DNA from 3 places in the Shewanella livingstonensis genome. Region 3 is predicted to be linked to each of the others. Evidence: predicted binding sites of a transcription regulator. Region 3 holds the regulator's gene; each other region holds the start of a gene.
What was found. Region 3 encodes sigma-54, which starts transcription at its own class of promoters, with help from an activator protein. Its sites were predicted from a motif close to GTTGGCACGNNNNTNGNNT; they were not measured.
Positions count from the first base shown of each region.

Region 1: the regulator sigma-54 is predicted to act here: its motif matches at 4,104-4,122, upstream of fliE (flagellar hook-basal body complex protein FliE).
Region 2: the regulator sigma-54 is predicted to act here: its motif matches at 4,671-4,689, upstream of EGC82_RS07495 (flagellar assembly protein FlgT).

Region 1 covers NZ_CP034015.1:1,762,931-1,770,746, reverse strand. Annotated here, with positions in the region: gene fliH (flagellar assembly protein FliH) at 1-689, opposite strand, end outside; gene fliG (flagellar motor switch protein FliG) at 917-1,963, opposite strand; gene fliF (flagellar basal-body MS-ring/collar protein FliF) at 1,956-3,635, opposite strand; gene fliE (flagellar hook-basal body complex protein FliE) at 3,707-4,048, opposite strand; gene EGC82_RS07665 (sigma-54-dependent transcriptional regulator) at 4,291-5,640, opposite strand; gene EGC82_RS07660 (sensor histidine kinase) at 5,633-6,850, opposite strand; gene EGC82_RS07655 (sigma-54 dependent transcriptional regulator) at 7,467-7,816, opposite strand, start outside.
Region 2 covers NZ_CP034015.1:1,724,484-1,732,299, reverse strand. Annotated here, with positions in the region: gene EGC82_RS07520 (NACHT domain-containing protein) at 1-653, opposite strand, end outside; gene EGC82_RS07515 (hypothetical protein) at 965-1,267, opposite strand; gene EGC82_RS07510 (hypothetical protein) at 1,447-2,319, opposite strand; gene EGC82_RS07505 (hypothetical protein) at 2,583-2,825, opposite strand; gene EGC82_RS21230 (hypothetical protein) at 2,815-2,961, opposite strand; tRNA gene EGC82_RS07500 (tRNA-Arg) at 3,161-3,236, opposite strand; gene EGC82_RS07495 (flagellar assembly protein FlgT) at 3,391-4,599, opposite strand; gene EGC82_RS07490 (FlgO family outer membrane protein) at 4,869-5,579, shown strand; gene EGC82_RS07485 (LPP20 family lipoprotein) at 5,576-6,022, shown strand; gene EGC82_RS07480 (DUF6268 family outer membrane beta-barrel protein) at 6,169-7,116, opposite strand; gene EGC82_RS07475 (TetR/AcrR family transcriptional regulator) at 7,223-7,816, opposite strand, start outside.
Region 3 covers NZ_CP034015.1:4,404,963-4,412,778, forward strand. Annotated here, with positions in the region: gene lptC (LPS export ABC transporter periplasmic protein LptC) at 1-413, shown strand, start outside; gene lptA (lipopolysaccharide transport periplasmic protein LptA) at 400-981, shown strand; gene lptB (LPS export ABC transporter ATP-binding protein) at 978-1,709, shown strand; gene EGC82_RS19205 (RNA polymerase factor sigma-54) at 1,853-3,337, shown strand; gene hpf (ribosome hibernation promoting factor) at 3,362-3,649, shown strand; gene ptsN (PTS IIA-like nitrogen regulatory protein PtsN) at 3,652-4,095, shown strand; gene rapZ (RNase adapter RapZ) at 4,092-4,955, shown strand; gene EGC82_RS19225 (HPr family phosphocarrier protein) at 4,976-5,251, shown strand; gene mgtE (magnesium transporter) at 5,739-7,103, shown strand.

The sequences.
Region 1 (7,816 bases), 2.2 Mb from region 3:
CAGTCACCATTTGATAACGTCGGATCAATATCAATTTGCCACTGATTTTTTTGCAACTGTTCAGTACTGTAAAATTGATTAACAAGTTCTGCATCGTCTGGACTAAAACGTAATTTAACCCGTTGTTCTTTGAGTGGTAACGCGTCAACACCCTGGCGTAACGCCGATAATATATGTTCAGGGTGAGTCTTTAATTCATGACCAATTACCGACTTTGCTAAGCTTATTGTCATGGCTAACAGTTCAGCTTCAATTTCGTTATCTAATATTGATAATGGCAGTTCAAATTGGGAAATAATTTGATTAAGTTGTTCAATAAGCTCATTGGCCTTAATTTGGCCCGCTTCTAAACCTTGTTGTTCACCTTGCGAAAAACCTTGCTGATGGCCTTGCTCTAGCCCTTCTAAGCGCCCTTGCTCTAATCCTTGTTGATGGCCTTCTTGTTGACCTTGCTCAAAACCTTCTTGCTCTGCCGCTGCACGGATATCTTCTATTTGCGCCATAGTTGGTGGCGCCATAGATTTTTCGGCCCCAGTAACGGGATCAGGAATATGAGCTTCAGAAAATTTACCAAATAAATTTGAAGGTTCTAAACTGTTATCTTTTGTAATATCAGGTAATTGCCAATGACTAAATTCATGCTCATTATCGGCATTGAGTCCATCTTTAGGTGATTTTGATTCTGGCATAATTGATCACTTGTATAGTAGAAAACATTGGCGCAAAGCAAAATGATAATCGTCGAACATGGGATTAATCGTACTGGTATTAACCATATTAGTAATAACCGTCAATATCATTAGGCGAGCGTTATCCCTATAAAAATGCCCAATAGAGATAACTCGTTAACATCGCCAGTACAAAGAGTCTCTATACATAAACGGCCAACCACAACGCCTTAATAGAAGTGATGATGTTATAAGAACTCGTCGCCACCACCGCCGCCTAGCATAATTTCGCCACTATCACTGAGTCGACGGGCAATAGACAGAATTTCTTTTTGTGCCACTTCTACTTCACTAATACGAATTGGCCCCATGGCCTCTAAGTCGTCGCGCAGTAATTCTGCTGCACGTTTAGACATATTGCCTAAAATTTTCTCTTTCAATCCTTCATCAGCACCTTTGAGCGCTTTCATCAGCACATCTTGCTGAACTTCGCGCAACAAGGCCTGAATACCACGATCATCCACGTCAATTAAGTTCTCAAACACAAACATCATATCTTGTATTTGTTGCGCCATTTCTTCGTCAGACTCACGCATGGTTTCCATTATCTGACTCTCAATACCTGTATCGAGATAGTTCATAATATTGGCTGCCGCTTTTAGGCCGCCCATTTTAGCTGCCTGCGCACCACCTTGACCCGCAAATTGTTTTTCCATAATGTCGTTTAATTCTTGCAATGCCGCCGGCTGAACCTCTTCAAGATTAGCAATACGCATCATTAAATCTAGGCGAGTATTTTCAGGGAACTGACTAAAAATTTCAGCCGCTTGATCTGGTTCTAAATACGACAATACAATGGTTTGAATTTGCGGATGTTCATTTTGAATAATGGTAGCAACTTGGCGTGCGTCCATCCATTTTAATGAATCAAGGCCTTTAGCACCGCTGCCCATAATAATCTGTTCAATCAGGTTACCAGCTTTGTCTTCACCCAATGCCGCGGTTAACGCTTTACGGACGAACTCTTCACTGTTAAAACCAATTGATGAAAACTTTTGAATATCGTCTAAAAATAATTTATGAACGCCAATGACTTTTTCTTGACCAAAGTCATCCATCGCCGCCATTGCCATACCCACTTTTTGCACCTGCTTAGGTTCTAAGTGTTTTAAAATTGACGCAGCATCGGCTTCACTCAAGCTAAGCAGTAAAATGGCCGTTTTCTCAACACCAGTTACTAGATCTGGGTCAAATGCTGTTGATTTTTCTACTTTATCTTTTTTTTCATTAGCCATTGTCTTGTAACCAGTTTTTAACTACTTGAGTGGAAAGTTCAGGCTCGTTAGCCACTAACGCTCTAATGGCTTTAATCATATCATCATCTTTATGTAAATTAGGTATATGAATTGATCCATCATCAGCATAACTGTATTCCGCTTCTTTGGTATTTAGCATACCTAAGGTATCTGCAGCATACTGATCTTCAATTTCGGCTAACTCATGTCCAGGGCGAACATCATCTGGCATGTTAACCCCGTTAGGGTTAGTTAGCTTTTTAAGCATCGGTCTAACAACCGCTAATATAAGCACTAAAATAACAATTGCACCTAAAGCCAGTTTAATTGCACGCCAAAACCATGGTTGCTCCCACATATCGGGCTCTGGTAACGCTTCAATAAGCTGATCCATAAAAGGAACCGTAACCACTTCAAGCGCATCACCACGCTGGGTGCTAAAACCTACTGCGCCTTCTAATAAACGACGAATATTAGTTAACTCTTGCTCAGTTCGTGCCACGCGAGTTACCTGGCCATTTTCGTCTACTTGCCCTGGTTTAAAGTTAATCGCTACTGACACACTCACACGACGTACTACGCCAATTTGCTGACGAGTATGGCTTATCGTAGTGTCTAATTCATAATTACGCGTAGCTTCTTTTGAAGAATCACCAGATGCGGCTGAGGCAGTTGCTTCCCCCGCCACTTGCGGAATGTCAGACTCCATAGGCGGTTGATTGCTTAACGCACCAGGAATACCGCCAGAACTTTGACCAGATGAGTTACGTTCTATAATCATCTCACTGCGAATAGCCGGTAAATCAGGAGAGAAACGCTTTGCCGTTTGTTCCACTGCAGTAAAGTTCATATTTACATCAACTTGCGAGGTAAAATTTTCAGGTCCTAAAATTGGCATCAAGATTGATTCGATTTTCTTACGATATTCAGCTTCTTGTTGCTGTACGATCTCTTGCTCACGACGGGCTCGAGCCGAGGTGCCATCTTGGCTACCAGAATTAAGTAAACGCCCATTTGAATCGGTTACTGTCACGCGAGAAGGCACCAATCCCTGCACCGCTGAACCAACGATATCAACAATGGCATCAATCTCTTCTTGGCCTAGCCCGCCACGACGCACACTCACCACAACGGTCGCACTTGGCTTAGAGGCATTACGGGCAAAAACATTTTCTTTTGGTAATGCTAAAATGACTTTTGCACGACTAATACTTTTCAACTCTTCGATAGCTCGAGCGAGATTTTGTTCTTGGCTTTGTTTTAAGCGCGCTTGCTCCATACGTTGGCTAACACCAAAACCACTGTCTTGGTTTAAATAATCATTGGCCTGAGTGCTACTTTGAATACCCGCACGGCTAAGCAGTAACTTTACTTCTTGATATTTATCTTCAGGTACTTTGACCACATCAACGTTGATTTGATAATCAATCTGATTTTTATCCAGCACATCGAGTACCTGGATCATCTCTGCGGTTTCCATCTTTCCTAGTGGACGATAATCAGGCTCTTGCGCCCACATCATCACAAAAACAGCCATAGCAAGGCATATTGCTAATGCCAGAATCATGATCACTTGACGCATCATATCTGCACCACCAACGCCACCAAGAAGTCCAGATTTGTTCTCTTGTTGGACACCGCCATCGGCTGTTGAATCCGAACCTACCATAATGTCTGTGCTCACAATGCGTACCTGCTATATCTGATGTGGTTATGTTATTTAGTGCTTAATGCTTTTGGCAACTAAACAGGCATACTCATAATTTCTTTATAAGCGTCGACCAATTTATTACGCACCTGCACTGTTGCTTCAAAGGCAACGCCGGCTTTTTCACGCGCAATAACGGTATCAGACAAGGTCACCGTGGTGTCGCCCATGTCTAAACGAGTGGCTAAGCTTGATGATGATTGTTGCAGTTCATTGACGCTACCTACAGCCTGAGACAATAGCTGACTGAAATCAGCACCCGTGGTGTTATTCACTTGCTGGGTAAGGTTAGGTCGAATAGATGAACCAATAGAAGGGGCTATCTCGCCGCGAAGCGATTGCATTTCTTGCATTAATGGATTTGCGCTAATCTGCATGGTGTAACTCCCTTTCGTCGACTTTTTGACGACAACAATAACTGATAAGGAGTTAAAGCAATTTAGGTGCCAGTATTACAATTAGTGAGAGATTAGTCGATAACAGGGGGGAATAGCACAAGCAAAAGTAACCTATCCATTAAAACAAACAGGTCACTTTTGCGTAGGTGAACGATAAACAATAGCCTTATTAGGCTATAAAATCATAATGTTAAATAACAATTAGTTAACGGATATTTACGTTAAGCCGGAAGTTGAATGCCCATATCTCGCATTTTAGCCATTTTATAACGTAATGTCCGGGCACTGATCCCCAATTTTTCAGCAACTAATTTGCGACTACCCTGACATTGATTAAGGGTTTCTAAAATAATCACATGCTCCTGGGCTTTTAATTCGTCACCCAAGCCTTCGACTTCGGCCGGTTTATCAACCTCAAAGTGATCTGTTGGCAATAAATTCACATCAGCAGAATCGATAATAATATCATTAACGCCAATATCGTCGTTTACCCGTAAAATCAATGCACGCTGAATCACGTTATCAAGTTCCCGCACATTACCCGGCCAGCGATAAGTCAATAATCGTCGAGTGGCGGCATCATCCAATTTAGGTACCCACGTCATATTCAATGCTTTGGCATGCTTAACTAATAAATGGCGCGCTAACGGTAAAATATCTGCTGGGCGTTGGTTCAGCGCTGGCCACGTTAACGGAAATACGTTAATACGATAATATAAATCTTCTCTAAACTCCCCCGCCGTTGCCATGGCTTTTAAATCGCGGTTTGAGGTAGCCAGTACCCTAACATCTAATTTAATGGTTTTACGCCCACCTAAACGCTCAACTTCACGCTCTTGTAATACCCGCAATAACTTAGCTTGTAAACCAAGTTCCATCTCAGATATTTCATCCAGTAATATTGTGCCGCCTTGGGCTTGTTCAAATTTACCAGGGCAGGCTTGATAAGCGCCAGTAAATGCGCCTTTTTCGTAACCAAATAAGGTCGCTTCTAGCATGTTTTCCGGTATCGCCGCGCAGTTAATTGCAATAAACGGCTGGTCATGGCGTTGGCTATGTTGGTGAATATAGCGCGCCAATACCTCTTTACCTGAGCCACTTGGGCCCATAATCATTACCGAGGCTTCAGACACCGCAACGCGCTGCGCCAGCGCCAACAAGGCTAAACTTTTTTCATCGGCAACCACAGGTTTATCGTGGTTTAGCTTTAAGGGTAAATAGCGTGACACTTGATTTAATAACACTTCTGGTGCAAAAGGCTTAGCAAGGTAATCCACCGCGCCTAACTTCATCGCACTCACCGCACTGTTAATAGTGGCATAAGCGGTCATTAACAATACAGGCAGTTTTGGTTGATGCTGTTGTAAATAGCTTAGCAAGCCCATGCCACCAATACCGTCCATCTGCACATCGCTAATCACCAAATCAAATTGGTTGGCTTTTAAGGCCAATATGGCCTCTTCAGCGCTACCTACATCAACACAGTCGTAATGGGCAAGCATTAGGGTATCAAGCAATGCCTCACGTAAATCGGCATCATCTTCAACTAATAGAATATTTGCTTCAGCCACGCTTCACCTCCTGATCACTTGCTTTGTTCATGTGTGGAAAGCTCAACCTAATATGGCAACCCATTCCAGGCTTACACGACAATTGAATTTGTCCGCCATGGTTACGCACTACCGACTGCACCACCGCTAAGCCCAAACCAGTACCCTGGCTTTTAGTGGTAAAAAACGGTTCAAGTATTTGTTGTTGCATCGACGGCTCTAACCCTTTGCCATTGTCGATAACATCAAGCATTAATCCATCAGGGGTTTCACTGGCACTGACTTTTATTTTTGTGGCGCCCGCTTCAAGGCTATTCATTACCAAATTATTTACCGCAGAACTGAGAGCATTGGCGTTAGCAAGCATCAACGAATGTGAAGTGTCTTCAACAACCAACTGGCAGTGTTTTTTATCTGCAATCGGTTCACAACTGGCCATCACTTGGCTAATGATTTCGTCCATAGAAACAGATTCAGCCATCCCGTCTTGACGTCCTCTTGCCATTAGCAACATGTCATTAACTTGACGCTCTAACTCATTAAGCCTGTCAACCAATTTAGATTGAAACTTAGATCGGGCAGAATCAGATAATTTGGGGCTCGCAAGATTCGAGGCATATAACAAAGCCGCAGATAACGGAGTACGCACTTGATGGGCCAATGTCGCCACCATTTTGCCTAACGCCGATAAACGCTGTAAATGAGACAGGTTTTTTTGCAATAAACGGGTTTCGGTAAGATCGGTTAACACAATCAACTGTCCAGGTTCTGGTGCTAATGGTGTAATAGCCAACTTTACTCGTCGACCATTTTTAAGCGACACTTCATGGCCATCATCATCTTGTGGCGCAAATGCACGATGGATAATATCAAACCAACGCGAACCTTGCAGCGGTCGACCAAGTAATTCGGTGGCAACCGGGTTGGCGAGTGTCACTACGCCGTCACCATCTAGGATAACTACGCCAGATGGCATAGCTTGAAGAATATGCGCCATTTGATTAGACATATTGGCGGCCTTACTAGAATAAGAACTGATAACCGCAGTGGTTACGTTAATGGCTGAGTTAGTAGTTGAGCTAGTAGCTGAGTTCACATTACGCTGCTGAACTGAATTCGCCGCAACAGCTGGCGATTTCGCCTCTATATCAGTTGTAGTGATAGACGAAGCTGACGCAGATAACTCATAATCTGAATGATCGGTATGTGTTAACGCTCGTGTTAAATACATGGTCGCTCCGTCAAAATAATAACATTTGATTAGCTGAATGCATTTACTGTGCCAAGCGAAAATCTAGGTACTAGGTGCTAGGTTCTGTGTTCTAAAATCTAAGCAACACCTGGGTCCCCGATTAAAGCATTCGAGGATGACGTGCGGGTGGTGCAACATCGAGGTTCTGGATTCGGGGGTTCTGGATGCGGAGTACTGGACTCGGAGTTCTGCGCTCTAAAATCTAAGCAACACCTGGATCCCCGATTAAAGCATTCGAGGATGACGTGCGGGTGGTGCAACATCTGGATACTGGGGTACTGGAGTATTGGATTCGGGATTCTGCGCTCTAAAATCTAAGCAACACCTGGATCCTCGATTAAAGCATTCGAGGATGACGTGCGGGTGGTGCAACATCTAGGTTCTGGGGTTCTGGGTTCTGGGTTCTGGATTCTGGGTACTGGATTCGGAGTTCTGCGCTCTAAAATATAAGCAACACATGGATCCCCGATTAAAGCATTCGAGGATGACGTGCGGGTGCAACATCTGGATTCGGGGTTCTGGGGTTCAATAAACGAAAAACACATCCGAAGATGTGTTTTATTAAATCATGGCAAAAGCAATAACAAAGCAAATGTTAATCTTTACTCAAACCGTATTTACGCATTTTCTCAACGAGGGTGGTACGGCGAATACCGAGCATTTCAGCGGCTCTTGCCACCACACTGTCTTGCTGCTCAAGTGCTTGACGGATCATGTCGATCTCTAATTCTGCCAGTAAGTCTTTTAAATTGACCCCTTCAGGCGGTAATTCACTTGGGAAACGCGTTTCAGGTATTTCAACCGGTTCTTCATCACTGAAGATTGATGCTAAAGCATCGCGCTCTAACTGCTCTTCACTGATTTCAACACAATACTCTGGTACATCAATATAACGGTATTTATGCGGTAAATCATTTACATCAACCAATCCGCCGGGATATAAAA
Region 2 (7,816 bases), 2.2 Mb from region 3:
TCATCTTTAGTAAGCTGGTGTTGCATTACGCCAACATCAATACTTTCTAAAGTACGTCCACCAAATGAATCTAAGCTCTGCCACAAAGCGTTAAATCCAGTAGTTGAGTTACTTGCGATAAGCCGTAGACGTTCTTTAAGTTGGCGCGCTAATGATTCGTAGTTAGGGGTGACTTCAAATGAAATACGATTAAGAATTTCAAAGGTTGAAAGATTGGATGAGTTTGATGTAATACGAACTTTTAAATTATCATCTGTCGTCCGATGTTGTTTGGTTAGATTTTGCTGATATTCAGCTTCAGTAGAATAGGCGGCTGAAAACTCACAAAGTTTAGCCAAGTCACCGAAGTTGCTACGCGAGTAAAATTTGACGATAGAATTAGTTATTTTTGTTAGGTCTTGAATTGCTTTGTCTAGCTCATCGGCAAGATCTGCAATCGACCATGATTTAAAATCACTTTGGTTTTTCTTGCATTGACAACAAATGAGACCGCCGGCGGCTCTTCCTATTACTACATCATCTACAAGATAGGCAGTTGAATCAGTTTCAAGCCATAAATAGTCAGGATCAGTCAAGACTGCCAACGCCCAATCAAAGGCAATCAAAGTTTGATAGATATCACCACGATTGGAGCGTATTCCTGCAATGCTCATACTTGTCCTTGAATATATCTAGTTTAAACTGATAATTTTAAAATTTATCATATAGTTAAGCGTAGTAAGCTGTCTAGTTTTTTGATATGTATGTTTTTGTCTTAGTCCATTTATTGACAGAACTCCAAGTTAGAGCGATTGGGCTCAATTTTACCATTAGCTTGTGAATAGCTTAATGTCCACTCATGTACTCTCGTCACGATTTCAACACCTAAAGCGACTATGCCTTTTAACTGCACTATAAGCTCATCACCATAACGATTCGTTGCAAATTGTCTCTCATCAGTCTGTATGTCGTAATTTTCAGTAATTCACGTGTTTTCTGCAGCATTGACTCCTGAATCACATTCTTGAATTATTTCAGGATTTCCTGGAACTGAGTGTTGGCTGAATCCCGCGCGACTCGTAGCATTTGCGGCATTGGTTTCAGCATTGGGTTCAGCATTTGGTTCAGTACTAGTTGAGTGACTAGATGCAGGCTGATAGCCTGCATCCTTAGTCTTTTCGTGGGAATTGCCGATTTTTTGATGACTTAATTGAATATCGCTTAGCTTTTTATATTGGTAAAGCAATCTAATGACTTGATCTTCACGCTTACAAAATACGCCGCCCATCAGCTCTGTGTAACGACTCCAATCTGAATCATCTGCGGCTTGTCTAATTTGTTCTACCCACTCTAGGCTTTCGTCAGTGATTTTACTTAACCGTCTTAATTCACGCCAAGGCGTAACACCTACCCCGCCAATTTGTTGAAATTGACGAATGCCCCGTCACAGGGTGTGACGGTATTGATTTATAACCATTTATACTTGTGACCAGTAGCTATTAGGTTTTGTTTTAATCTGTTTTTCATTTCATCGCTGGCTCTGAAATAAACAGATTTGATATCATTGTCGTAATCATCTTGCCTAAACCCGCGCTCTTTAGCTTTGCTATACCATTCATGGCCTAAGTCAAATTCACCCGTTGAAAGGTAAACAGCGCCTAGCAAAGTACATGGCCTAAAATTTAACGGTGTCACTTTATGTGCTTCTAAACCAAATTTAATTGAATTCACATAATCCTTTAAGTCTCTACAAACACCACCGTATGTGGTTAATAAAGCAGACTTTAATTTCTTTTCATTCTTAGGGAGGTTAAATGGATATGATTCATCTAAGGCTTTTTTTATTTTAGTCAGCACTTCAGCTTTACGATAGGCGGCACTAGCATTAACCAGCTCCCAAGGTAAGCTTTTCTGTTTCCAGTTTTGAAAATGCTGATGGGCTAAATGAAGATGATATTTTTGTACAACCAAATTAGATGAAAAACCAATATCATCTAACCATTTTAACTCTTCAGGAGTAATTGTTTTTTTACGAAGTTGAGTCAACAGCTTATCTACACGAGAATTTTTCTGAACGCTATAAACTTCAAAGTCATCAAAATCTATACGGCTTGCTTTAAATGCTTCAGCTTCTTGTCTAAGTTGATTCTGTAACATTTCAGCTTTTGCTTTAGCTTCAGATAAAACTTTAGCTTTTCGTTCAAGAATGTCCTGCCGTTTTAGTGCTTCAATGTCATCGAGTTTCGATTGGTAATGAGAAATAACAACATCAACAACATTTTTATTGGCTTCTTGTGATAACTCTGTATGGCTTGTTGTAAGCCTTCTTTTTGTTTCCACTTTAAGTTTAAGGCCATCACAAATTAAACTTTCAAGCTTATCTGAAACGCTTTCTTTTGAATTAACAGTCCTGAAAAGCTAACGTGTCGTTTTCCCCAGCGCAACTGACAAAATTTCAAGATCAGATTCTAAAACACAAATATCGTGTTGAGATATATATTTCACAAAAAGGTCAATGTAGGTATTTAAAAGGGGATACTTAGATTTTGGAAATAGCAGTTGAGCTTGAGAGATCTGTTTATTAACCACAGTAAAAATCCATTTTATTTAGTTGATTTAATATGCTTGCTCAGCCAAAAATTGATTGTCCTGATTGCTTGATATGATGAAGTAAAAGCGTAATCGACGCTTTTTGCATATTCCATAACATGGTCAACCATAGCTTGCGCTGCTTGGTGGGGATTAGCATAATTTTTCTGAGTATAAAACTGTATAGCAAAAGCTTCTACTTTATCTTTTTTGGCATACCGTTTATCCCTGCCTGTTTTCCAGTTTTCAATTAGCATGTCCTGACGAATTTAAAATATTAACCAACTGCGTTTTCAATGCTTCTGGCATTGCTGATAGAAGTTCATCTAGCTGATTATCGACTTCTAACTTTTGAGATTTAGATCGTGGGTTAGACTCTTTCTTGGGGTTCATTACACAATACTTCCATGTTTCAACTTTAATAGAAAACTATTGGAAATACGCTTAAATATCCATGATTGAGCTCAAACTATCGAAAAGTGGAGTTTTGAAGAGTGCTCGAAAAAAAATTCCAAAAAAGTGGTTTCCAGAGGCGGCACAACTTTTGACGATTTTGTTAAGTTATTGATTTTTAAGACAAAAAGATGTGTTATGGTCTCCCCACAGGGACTCGAACCCCGATCGGCCGCTTAGGAGGCGGCTGCTCTATCCTGTTGAGCTATAGAGAGACCCAGTGATTATACTGAGTTTATAATTGAATTAAACCTTTTATATTTAATTGCTTGATTAATAACCAACAAATTCATAATCGCCTTACTCTTAGCACTTAGCACTTAGCACTTAGCACTTAATTTTGAACTACTAGCTTCTAATCACCAATCATTAGTTCTTAATGGCAATATCATTGACTTGAATATTGTCTGCACTGTCGATGCCGTCAAAGATTGCCGTTGCACTGTCTTCGGTGACTTGCTCGATGACGACATTAGCTCGACTTTTAGTGGCGATAGCGCGCATAGAGTTGAATCTGTCTGGAATATTTTTTTGTAATACAATTTGGAATTTATCACCCATTTTCACGCCGTTTTTACGACCTAAATTAATGATGATACGATCTCCATCCCTTGCGACAATTTGGCCTAATAATGGTCGGCAGTTTAATTGCCTATCAAGCGACATAACACTTTGTTGTAATATCTCACTAATAGCCTGACCATAAGATGAGCGCCAAAAGCGCTGGTTAGCAGGTGAAACGATTTCTTGTCGTTCAAATTCCCAAGGCGCTGAGGTGGCGAACGATTCGGTCCAAACGACTTCACCGCTAATGCCATGATAAAGAGTTAATTTAACAATAAACTGTCTTAGCGGATCATCCTCTACAAAGCCCATGTAACTGCTTTGCGCTGGTTCGGTGGAAATATCAATAATTTCGGGTTGCAGCAGATATTGGCTGTCGGTGATTTCGCCTAACCAGCTGGGAATACGATAGCCTTTAAAATTAACCAGTTGGTTGGTGTTATCAATTTTTTCATCGGCATGTATTCGCGCAAAACTGTATCGTGATTGCGCGTTGATGACCTTACCTAATTGTTCAGTGATCCGCTCTTCAAAGTGGGCTAATTGGCCATAACGCAACTGTTCGCGTTCTTGTAAATAGGCTTGTGGCAACATAATAGCGGCTTTAAGTGATTGGCTTTTACATTGAGCGTTAGGTTGTTGTTCGCTGAGTTCAAGCTGTAATACCACGGTGATGGTGTGTTGGCTGATCATTTCACTCATTAACTCAACGTTATTGGCTGATCCCATACGTTGAATTTGAAAGGTATCTTGAGTAAGCCGTCCCTGGTTAATTTGTTGTTCGCTGGAAAAATTAACTCCGGCTTTTAAACTGGCATAATTTAATGCCTGACTAATGGCGTCTTCGCGAGCTTTATCAATATCGCCATTAACGATTTTAGCCTTACCGGTTACTTCGATTTGTTCAGCAAATACAGACGTTGTGACCAACAAACCACTTGCACATAGCATGGCTATAGCAGCAAGATGACTGAATGGGTTAGCTCGGCGTGAAGGGCTGTGTCGGATCAGCATGCGATATCCTAATGTCAAAAAAACGTCAATTTGGCCTAATTAGATGAACTAAGCTTACTCTATATTTAACAAAGCAAAAATTGTGCCTATAACTACTTTAGCGCTTATTTTTAGATCTAGCGTGATTATAGTAAAGCTTCTATTGGATTTGCCGATATAAAGGGACGAATAATAAAGAGTACATAATTGGCCTTAGCTATCGATTAATATGGCGATTAAATGACTCATTTATACCTAGACTTACAGCATTATGCGTTAGAGGAATTATTATGATTAACAGGCTTATTATCCCCACGGTCATACTTGCGTCGTTGACGTTAGCTGCATGTACCCAAACGCCTAATGCTGCCAATAACCTTGCCTTTAGCAATAACGGTAAATTTGTCAAAGTGGTTGATGAAGATGAGGTTTATCACGATAAGCTGGTTTATGACATTCAAGCTGCTGGATTATCGCCTAAAGGCCAGGTGAATGTGTGGGCTGAAAAGCTAGTTAACGAGTTAGTATTACAAAATGATGCTTTACGACCTGATCAACCCCTACTGATTTCTACCCCAGTAATGGCGAGTAATTTAAATGCCACCAATGAGTTGGCATTACAGTTACAGCAAGGATTACTTGCGGCGTTTCACGCCCATGAATTTAACTTAGTTGATTTAAATGTAGCAACCAATTTACGTGCAACCGAACAAGGCGAATTTATGCTGAGCCGTAATTGGGAGTTGTTGCGTGCAGATTTACCTGTATCACACGTATTAGTGTCAACCATGACCTTAACACCTGAAGGCATTGTATTTAACGGCCGAGTGGTTAATGTGACTAATAATAGAGTGCTTTCTGCGGTGCAATCATTTGTAGCAGCATCGAGTTTATCAGGCTATTTACAGCCTTCTGAATTGATAGAATCGCGCAATGGGTTACTGTATCGCCACGAGCAAAAGGGCGACAGTCGTTACACCGTATTAGGGGATAAGCTATGAAGTCGTTAATGTTCATTATACTGGTACTGTTAACGGGCTGTGTCAGCAAAGATAAATATGTTCAGTGGGAAACCGAGGCTCCGGCGTCGTTTCCAACACTGACTGCAATTGGCTATGCACCATTAGCGACTCAGCCAAGCAAAGAGCCATCACATCGCATTTTAATGGCAATGCAAGCATCAAAAATTGCCGCTTATCGAGAGCTTGCCGAACAAGTTTATGGGCAAAAGATTTCGGCTAATAGCGACGTAAGTGAGTGGTTATTAACTGACGACAACGTTAAGTCTAGCGTGAGTGGCATTATTCGCGGTGCGAAAGTGGTTAAGACCTACCCTTCTGGTGAGTTTTATGTCACAGAGTTAGCTCTCGATTTTAAACAAGTGTGGCAATTGTACGAGCAACAAAATCGGCCTAAACGAGTAAAAGAAGTTACTTATTTTTAATCTTTAACCTCGGTTTACATTCGCTTTTTGATTTATGTTGTTGGTTAAGGTCTGGCTAAAAACGTAATAGATGACCTTAACGTTATTGATATAAAAATGCCGCTGATATCAGCGGCATTTTTTGTTGTATGCTGTAGACGTTATCGTTAAAACGTCAATTTAAACGCTAAACCTAATGCTGCTTGGTCTTCTATATCTTCAGTCACGTCTGGATAGCTAAGCTCCATTTCGCCACCAAAGTAATAACCAGCATAGGCGTTAAGGCTTATATTGTCTGTGGCTTGCCAGCCGGCACGAACAAAACCAACCCATTCATCAACCTCGATGGTTTGATCATCATCAGCGATTAAAAAACGTTCAGTACGTTTTGAGCTACCAATACCAAAGTCTATATCTGAGCGATATTGGTAACTTAACTCTAATCCTGCAGGACCACTAAAGCCGGCTTGGAACGGGTTAGCAAGTACCCACTTATCGTTTATTTGCCAACGCACAGCTAAATAAGGAATGGTACGCACTTCTGAAATATCATTTAAATAGGCGACACCAAAACCTAACATATTGCCCGAGTCAAAACGGTACATGCCCGAAGCCACTACGCCATAACTTTGTGCATTAGAAGATGATGCAGTATCGGCATAGGCATATTGTAATTTTGGCGCGATGAGAAACATCCAATGATTGTCTAGGCGATATGACAATGATAAACCTGCACTGTACTGATGGATGGTTGACCAAGGTTCAATACTGCTGCGTAACAGAGTGTTTTGGTTCATATCCCAGTCGTAATCGAGATTATCGTAACCTAAGTTTGCCCCAATGGACCACTGCCGATTGAGCGGCATGCTGGCCGAAAAACTGGTCTTCCAAGCATCACGCTGTAACTGATTAGGATTAGTACTATCAGTCCCTATATTAGCAGTGCCGGTTGATGTGCGAGCGACTGTAATTGAAAACGGTGAACGATCCGGTGCAGCTACCGCCTGTTGGCTTAATAGCAGGCCAGATGCACACATTAGCGACAGTACTGACAGATTCAGAGACTTAGAACTAATTACCTTAACATCATCTATCTTAGCGTTATAAAGCGTCATACTAATCTGCTTCCCTTCAAATAATGAGATAAACCGAATATTACCTTAGATTAATTGCACATGTAATACTGTTAAACAGCCAATTAAGTTCAACTTATGTTTGACGTTATTTTACGCCAACTTTGTGGGCGCGTAAAAACATCTCGGCTGTATCTTGCAAGTATTGCTGCCTGGTTGCATGTAAGTCTTCTATTTCTAGGCCTAGCTCTAAGCGCAACTTTAGTTCACCAAATAACATTAAACACAATCTAACGGCACTTTCATGAGGATTTTCAAAAAAGTATTCGCCCAACTCGTTAACCTTTTTTAAATAATTTCGAATCAGTCCTAATACATGCTTGGGCCCTGCATCATAAAATAACCTCGACACCTCAGGGTGAGTTTCGGCTTGCGCAACACAGGTTTTAAACACTGTCATGGCTTCTTTACTAACAATCATCTCACCAAATTGTTGCGCGAACAGTAACATAACCTGTTGTGGTCGGCTTGCGTCGATTAAGGCATTGTCGGTGAGTTGATGCACCACACATTTAGATTCAATCGCAGACACAAATAAATCATCTTTTGAGCCAAAATGAGCATACACAGTTTGTTTTGACACGCCGGCATGCTTGGCCACTTCATCCATGCTGGTATGAGGAAACCCCTGATGGCAAAAAAGCTCAATAGCCGACTCCAGTATTTGAGCTCGCTTTTGTTC
Region 3 (7,816 bases):
CTGAATTCAATCAATTCGGTTTTGTCGAAAGTCGAGTCAGTGCAGAACATATGGAGCATTACGCTTCAAGTGACATCACTCACTTTACTAAACCTGTCTACCTTATTTACCCTGAAAATGGTAAAGCACAATGGAAATTAACGGCAGACAAAGGACAGCTGAATAAAAATACCAGCAAAGTCATATTAGAAAAAAATGTTATTATTGATGCCATTGATATAGAAGAACCTCTACAGTCATTGAGTACCCAAGCTATTGCCGTGGACTTAACCACCATGATAGGTACTTCGCAAGAGATGGTGTACATCAAAGGCAAAGGGTTTATTATTCAAGGTTTAGGCTTGCATGCCGACTTGAATTCGCAAAAATTATCGCTACTTAGCCAGGTAGAAGGAACATATGAGCCACATTAATCGTCTCCACACTCGCGCCAATGTTATGTTGTTAAGCAGCATACTTTGTATACTGAGTTTGCCTGCTGCGGCGAAACAAGGTGATCTTAAACAAGAATTAAAAATCGCTTCGGTCAGTCAATCTGCCGACATTAAAAACAACCAAATTGTCTTTAATGGTCCGGTTACTATTGTCCAAGGCACCATTAATATCAATGCCGATGAACTACGAGCGTTTACCCCCGAAAACAGTACCAGTAAACGGCTTATCGCTACAGGCTCACCAGCAACGTTTTCGCAAGAATTAGATGACGGCCAAATTGGTACTGCCAGTGCTGACGAAATTAGTTATGACCTAGCTACGACCACACTCACATTGACAGGTAATGCTAAACTGGATCAATCAGGCAGCCAAGTTACTGGTAATCGAATTAAGTACAATATCAATGCGCAAGAGTTGATTGCTGAAAGCACTGGTAAAGGACCAGATCGAGTGATTACCATCATTCAACCTGAGAACTTCCAAGACGAGACTGCACCTAAACAACAACTCCCTGAAATTCCGGTTAACAAGCAGATCAAACCATGACCCAAATAACGTTAACTGCTGAAAATCTAGCTAAAAGCTATAAAGCTCGTCAAGTTGTCAAAGATGTGAGTTTAACGGTTAAAACCGGCCAAATTGTTGGTCTTTTAGGCCCAAATGGTGCAGGTAAAACAACCACTTTTTATATGGTGGTGGGCTTAGTAAAAAGCGATAAAGGTCGGATCCTCATTGATGATGACGACCTTACAGCCGACCCAATGCATTTGCGCGCCCGCAAAGGTATAGGTTACTTACCACAAGAAGCCAGTATTTTCCGCAAGCTCACCGTATACGACAATATTATGGCCGTGTTGCAAACTCGCAAAGAGCTCAGTACCGACCAACGTATTGAGCAAGTAGAACATTTGTTAGAAGAATTTCATATCACCCACATTCGCGACAGCCAAGGCATGTCCTTGTCGGGTGGAGAGCGTCGCCGAGTTGAAATTGCACGCGCTTTAGCGGCTAATCCCAAATTTATTTTACTCGATGAGCCCTTTGCGGGTGTTGACCCTATTTCGGTCATCGACATAAAAAAAATTATTCAACAACTTAAAAATCGCGGTTTAGGGGTATTAATTACCGACCATAACGTCCGTGAAACCTTAGACGTTTGTGAGCGAGCTTATATTGTTAGCCAAGGCAATTTAATTGCCGAAGGTACACCTGAAGAGATATTGAGCAATCAACAAGTTCGTGCTGTGTACTTAGGTGAACAATTCAAGCTATAGTTACTTTACTGGCCTTTTAGTCTATCTAACTCATTTCATTGAACGATATCTAAACAGGGTTAAATGTCATTGATGTATGTGGCAATCCATTACATTTTTTGAGATTGTCATTTTTATGGAAATCATCTAGGGATAAGCGGTAAATGAAAGCGTCACTCCAACTTAAAATGGGTCAACACTTAACCATGACCCCACAATTGCAGCAAGCCATTCGCTTACTGCAATTATCGTCATTGGAGCTACAGCAAGAAATCCAACAAGCATTGGATTCAAATCCATTACTTGAAATAGAAGATGAGTTTCCTGAAGCAAAAGATCCCATAAAAGAACATCGTGACCAAGCTGATACCGACTTTAGTGACAACAGCATAGTCAATGTTGAAAAAGACACCTCCACAGTCGACACAGCAGAATCCATGACCAAAGAAACCATGGATGATTTAGCCATGGATACCACATGGGATGAGGTCTATACCGCCTCACCGATGTCGGGTTCAGGCAGTGCGAGCATGCGCGATGATGACATGCCTTTCCAAGGTGAAACTACCGAAGGTTTGTATGAACATTTAGAATGGCAAAAAAATCTTACGCCATTTTCAGAGACCGATTTGGCGATTGCTACAGCCATTATTGATGCCATAGATGAACGCGGCTATTTAACCCAAAGCACTGAAGACATTCTCGAAGCCATGGGCGATGAAAATGTTGAGCTCGATGAAGTTGAAGCAGTATTAAAACGCATTCAACACTTTGACCCCGTTGGCGTTGCTGCACGTGATTTAAGTGAATGTTTGATCATTCAATTAGCCCAATATGCCAATACAACACCACATATTGATAATGCTCGACTGCTAATTAAAAACTATTTAGATTTAATTGCTGGCCGTGATTTCAGATTATTAATGCGTAAAACTAAGCTAAAAGAAAATGAATTGCGTGATGCCATCACCCTAATCCAGTCACTCAATCCCCGTCCGGGCTTATTAATTACCGCCATTGATGACGAATACGTCATCCCAGATGTCACAGTACTAAAGAAAAATGGCCGTTGGGTTGTAGAGTTAAATCCAGACAATATGCCTAAGATTGGCGTTAATCAGCAATATGCCGCGATGGCCAGAAATAGTAAAAGCTCATCTGACAGTCAATTTATTCGCGGTCACTTGCAAGAGGCTAAATGGTTTATTAAAAGTATCGAAAGCCGCAATGATACCTTACTCAAGGTAGCCAACTGCATTGTGAAATTTCAGCAAGGCTTCTTTGAATATGGTGAAGAAGCTATGAAGCCTATGGTACTTAATGACATAGCTGAAGCGGTAGAAATGCATGAATCAACTATTTCGCGTGTCACCACACAGAAATATATGCACACTCCTCGTGGGCTATTTGAACTAAAATACTTCTTCTCTAGTCATGTCAGCACAGATGATGGCGGGGAATGCTCATCAACAGCCATTCGTGCTTTTATCAAAAAGCTGGTTGCTGCAGAAAACCAGAAAAAACCGTTAAGTGACAGTAAAATGGCTCAACTTCTGGCAGAACAGGGCATAAACGTTGCTCGTCGTACGATTGCAAAATACCGTGAAGCAATGATGATCCCGCCCTCAAACCAACGTAAGAGTTTATAATCTACAGGTAATGGAGGAATTTTTATGCAAATAAATTTAACTGGGCGTCATGTCGACATAACCGAATCTTTACGTGAATACGTGCAAGGTAAATTTTCAAAGCTTGAACGGCACTTCGATCAGATCCATAATGTACACGTTGTGCTCAATGTAGAAAAATTACAACAAAAAGCAGAAGCTAAAATCAACCTTAATGGTGCAGAGATTTTTGCCATGTCAGAAAGTAATGATATGTATGCTGCTATAGACGCCCTGATCGATAAACTCGACCGTCAGGTAATTAAACACAAAGAGAAGTATACAAAACACTAACGATGGAACTTTGTACCATTCTGCAGCCGGAATGCACTACCTGTGCCACACCGGGCAGTAAGAAAAAAGTACTGGAACTCATCAGCAATTTAGTCGCTGCCCAGTACCCAACCCTGTCTTCGCAAGAGGTTTTTGAAAGCCTATTAGCGAGAGAGAAAATGGGTAGCACAGGTATAGGAAATGGCATTGCGATACCTCATGGTCGGTTGACGACCATTGATCACCCTATTGCGATATTTGTTAAATGTGAAGAAGCCATTGCCTTTGATGCAATAGATAAGCAGCCCGTGGATATTTTATTTGCTTTGTTAGTACCAGCAGATCAGTGCCAGCAACATTTAGGCACATTATCGAGTATGGCTAAAAAGCTAAGCGATAAGCAAATATTGAAACAGCTTCGTAAAACTCACGACTCAACAGAACTTTATCAGGTTATAACTGCATGAAACTTGTCATAGTATCGGGACGTTCAGGCTCAGGAAAGTCCGTTGCCCTGAGAGTATTAGAAGACCTAGGATATTATTGTGTTGATAATTTGCCTTTACCACTTATTGGCACATTACTAGCCCAGCTAAAGGGCAGTAATGATTTAGTGGCGATTAGTGTTGATGTGCGTAACATTGCTGAACAAGGCAAAGTGCTGCAAGACCAATTAGCCCTACTTGAAGATGACACTGAAATTATCAGCTTCTTTTTAAATTCTAATGATAAAGTATTACTTAAGCGCTACAGCGAAACACGTCGATTACACCCGTTATCTAAAAATCATATTTCACTGCAAGAAGCGATAAAACTAGAAGGCCATTTACTTGAGCCAATCGCAAAAATTGTTGACCATTACATAGATACTTCTGCACTGAACATCTACGAATTAAGCGATCAGGTTAGGCAAATATTATTAGGCAGTGTCGATAAAGAGTTAGTGATTAACTTTGAATCTTTTGGCTTTAAGCACGGCATGCCAACTGAAGCTGACTTTATGTTTGATGTGCGCTTCCTGCCTAATCCACACTGGGAAATAGAGCTGCGTCCCTTTACAGGTTTAGATGAACCAGTACAAGAATTCTTAGGTCGACAACCATTGGTTAATAAGTTTATCTGGCAAATTGAAAATCTATTTGAAACCTGGATGCCGCATTTAGAACGCAACAATCGCAGCTACCTTACCATCGCTATTGGATGTACTGGTGGCCAGCATCGTTCGGTATATATTGCAGACCAATTAGCAAAACGATTTAGACAAGGCAGTAAACATACTGTTAATGCTCGCCACAGAGAATTAAAGATAAGTGGTACCAATAGCTAAGTGAGCATAGGATCGAACGGATGATCAAACTTGAACGCCAAGTTACCATTTCAAATAAATTAGGACTACATGCCCGAGCAGCAACAAAATTAGCGGTTTTAGCCTATGATTTTGATGCCAATATTACCTTAACTCAAGGCGATAAAAATGCCAGTGCAGCGAGCGTACTGGGGTTGTTAATGCTTGAAAGTGGCATAGGAAAAATTATCACGGTAACGGCACAAGGTCCAGATGCCGAAGTAGCATTAAACGCAGTGTGTGATCTCATCAATGCAAAATTTGATGAGTCTTGCTAAATTTGTGAATAGTACGATTGGCAAATCATTAATTTTTTAATCTACCATCATATCTAGTTATTATGGCCACTGAAGACAATGCCCATAATAACCACACTGTCACGACATTGATTGCTCAACAGTGGGCATCAATTCCCCGACAATATTAGCCCTTAGGTTTATCTCACGGCGCAGATACCAATCTGATTAAGTATCAGTTCAATCTGCGAGAGTTTAGCGTTTAACATGATACTAATTTAACTGCTTTCAGCAACGGATCCAGTATGACTCTGCATCCGTGCAGTCGTTTGTCTATATTATATAAAGCAGCCTAAACAATGCATAATTTCGTCCAGCGGAAACAACCCCTGTATTCCATTTATGCGTTACATTGTCTTACGTAAGCAACAACTATTATGGTTCTAATACGTCTTGAACAAACAAGCCTGAGCAGCCCAACATGATGACATACTTAATGATATTGGTATGATAAATAGGAAGTAGATATATGGGTAAAGAGTACCTAGACAATGAGATAACAGAACAACGACTCAATCAACTTGCTCAAGCGCTAGACAGTGGTTTGTTTGTCCATGCTCGTAATATGTTACATACCATGTCGCCTAACGATGTCGCGCTCATTCTCGAATCATCACCGCCCAAAAATCGACAGGTATTATGGCAACTCATTGATCAACAATATGCGGGTGAAATTCTTGACGAATTAGGTGAAGAACTCAAAGATTCACTCATTAGCAGCATGACACCAGAAAAACTTGCTCAAGCCACAATCGGAATGGACACCGATGACCTTGCTTATATTCTCCGAAGCTTACCCGATACTGTTTACAAGAAAGTACTCAAATCAATGCGAAGCCAAGACCGGGACAGAGTAGAACAGGCACTGCGTTACCCTGATGATACCGCTGGCAGTATCATGAACACCGATACTGTCACCCTTAGGCCCGATGTGAATATCGAAGTGGTATTGCGCTATTTACGTCAACGAGGAAATTTGCCCGACACTACCGACACCTTATATGTTGTCGACCGTCAAGATCATGTTTTAGGCGGAGTCAGGTTAGTCGATTTACTAACATGCGATCCTAGCGTCACAGTTCGCAGTATTATGGACACAGAGTTAGAAAGTATTCCGGTTGAGATGTCTGATAAAGATGTCGCACAAAAATTTGAACGACTCGATTGGATATCCGCTCCTGTCGTCGATAGCCAAGCAAAATTACTTGGACGGATCACTATCGATGATATTATCGATGTGATCCGTGAAGATGCCGAACATTCAATGATGGGTATGGCAGGGATGGATGATGATGAGGATACCTTTGGTCCAGTGCTAAAAAGCACCCTAAGACGCTCTCTATGGTTAACGATTAACTTATTTGCTGCCTTACTTGCCTCATCTGTCAGTAATATGTTTGAGGGCACCTTGGAGCAGTTTGCTACTATCGCGATTTTAATGACTATCGTTCCAAGTATGGGCGGCGTTGCCGGCAATCAAACTTTAGCACTGGTGATCCGTGGTATTGCACTTGGACATATTGGCCAAAGTAATTCACGTTGGTTGATAGGCAAAGAGCTCGGTATCGGATTGCTCAACGGCATAATGTGGTCTGTGTTGGTTTTTTTTGCAGTATGGCTGTGGAAAGACGACATCGCGTTAGGCGGATTAATTGGCAGTGCTATGCTGATTAATATGACAGTGGCAGGCTTTGCTGGCGCTACCATTCCAATCATGCTCAAAAAGCTCAATATCGACCCTGCACTTGCTGGAGGCATGGTACTTACCACAGTGACAGATGTGGTTGGCTTATTTGCATTTTTAGGTTTGGCGACACTGTATCTCGTGCACTAGCGTATTGATCTAATAGTTAAACCACCGCAGATCGGGGCAGGTAATCGTTATCATACCGTCCTTTGTCTCGCTCACGGTGTTGCATTGATTCGCAATAAACTTGCTATAAACGAAGCAGCTAATCAAAGCCTGCGCCTTGTGAGCCGCAAAATGACAGGCCTTGATATAAATAGGTCAAATGTTGTTTATCTTACTTATCCCACCTCTTAACTCGTGATGAGATTATTTAACTTGAATTACAGATAATCAATGTATTAATTCATTAGTTATTTTATGAGTTCAACCTCTGCTTAGGTCGATTTTATTACTCATATCTAGACGGTTTCAGGACATAATAATTACCTAGAACTAAAAAATCTACATCGAAAAAGCTAAAAATAGCGATATTAAGCAGCGCGTCTTCAACCGAATTCAAATGACTTACATTATTTTCAAACCATAAGTTCTAGCCATTTAATTATAACTCTGTCCTCATGTTGTCATTAACCTGACCTTTTATTGCCATATTTATCATCGATACTGCGCAACAACAACAACGGATCAAATGGCTTTGATTAGACTATTATTTATCACCAAATTAGTGCAACTGCACCAAATTAGTTAATAGATAGAAAATATATAAACCGCATAAAAAATTAACACACTGATAAATATACATTAAAAATATATATTAAAGTTGGCACAAGCTTTCCATATAGTAATGTATACCCACT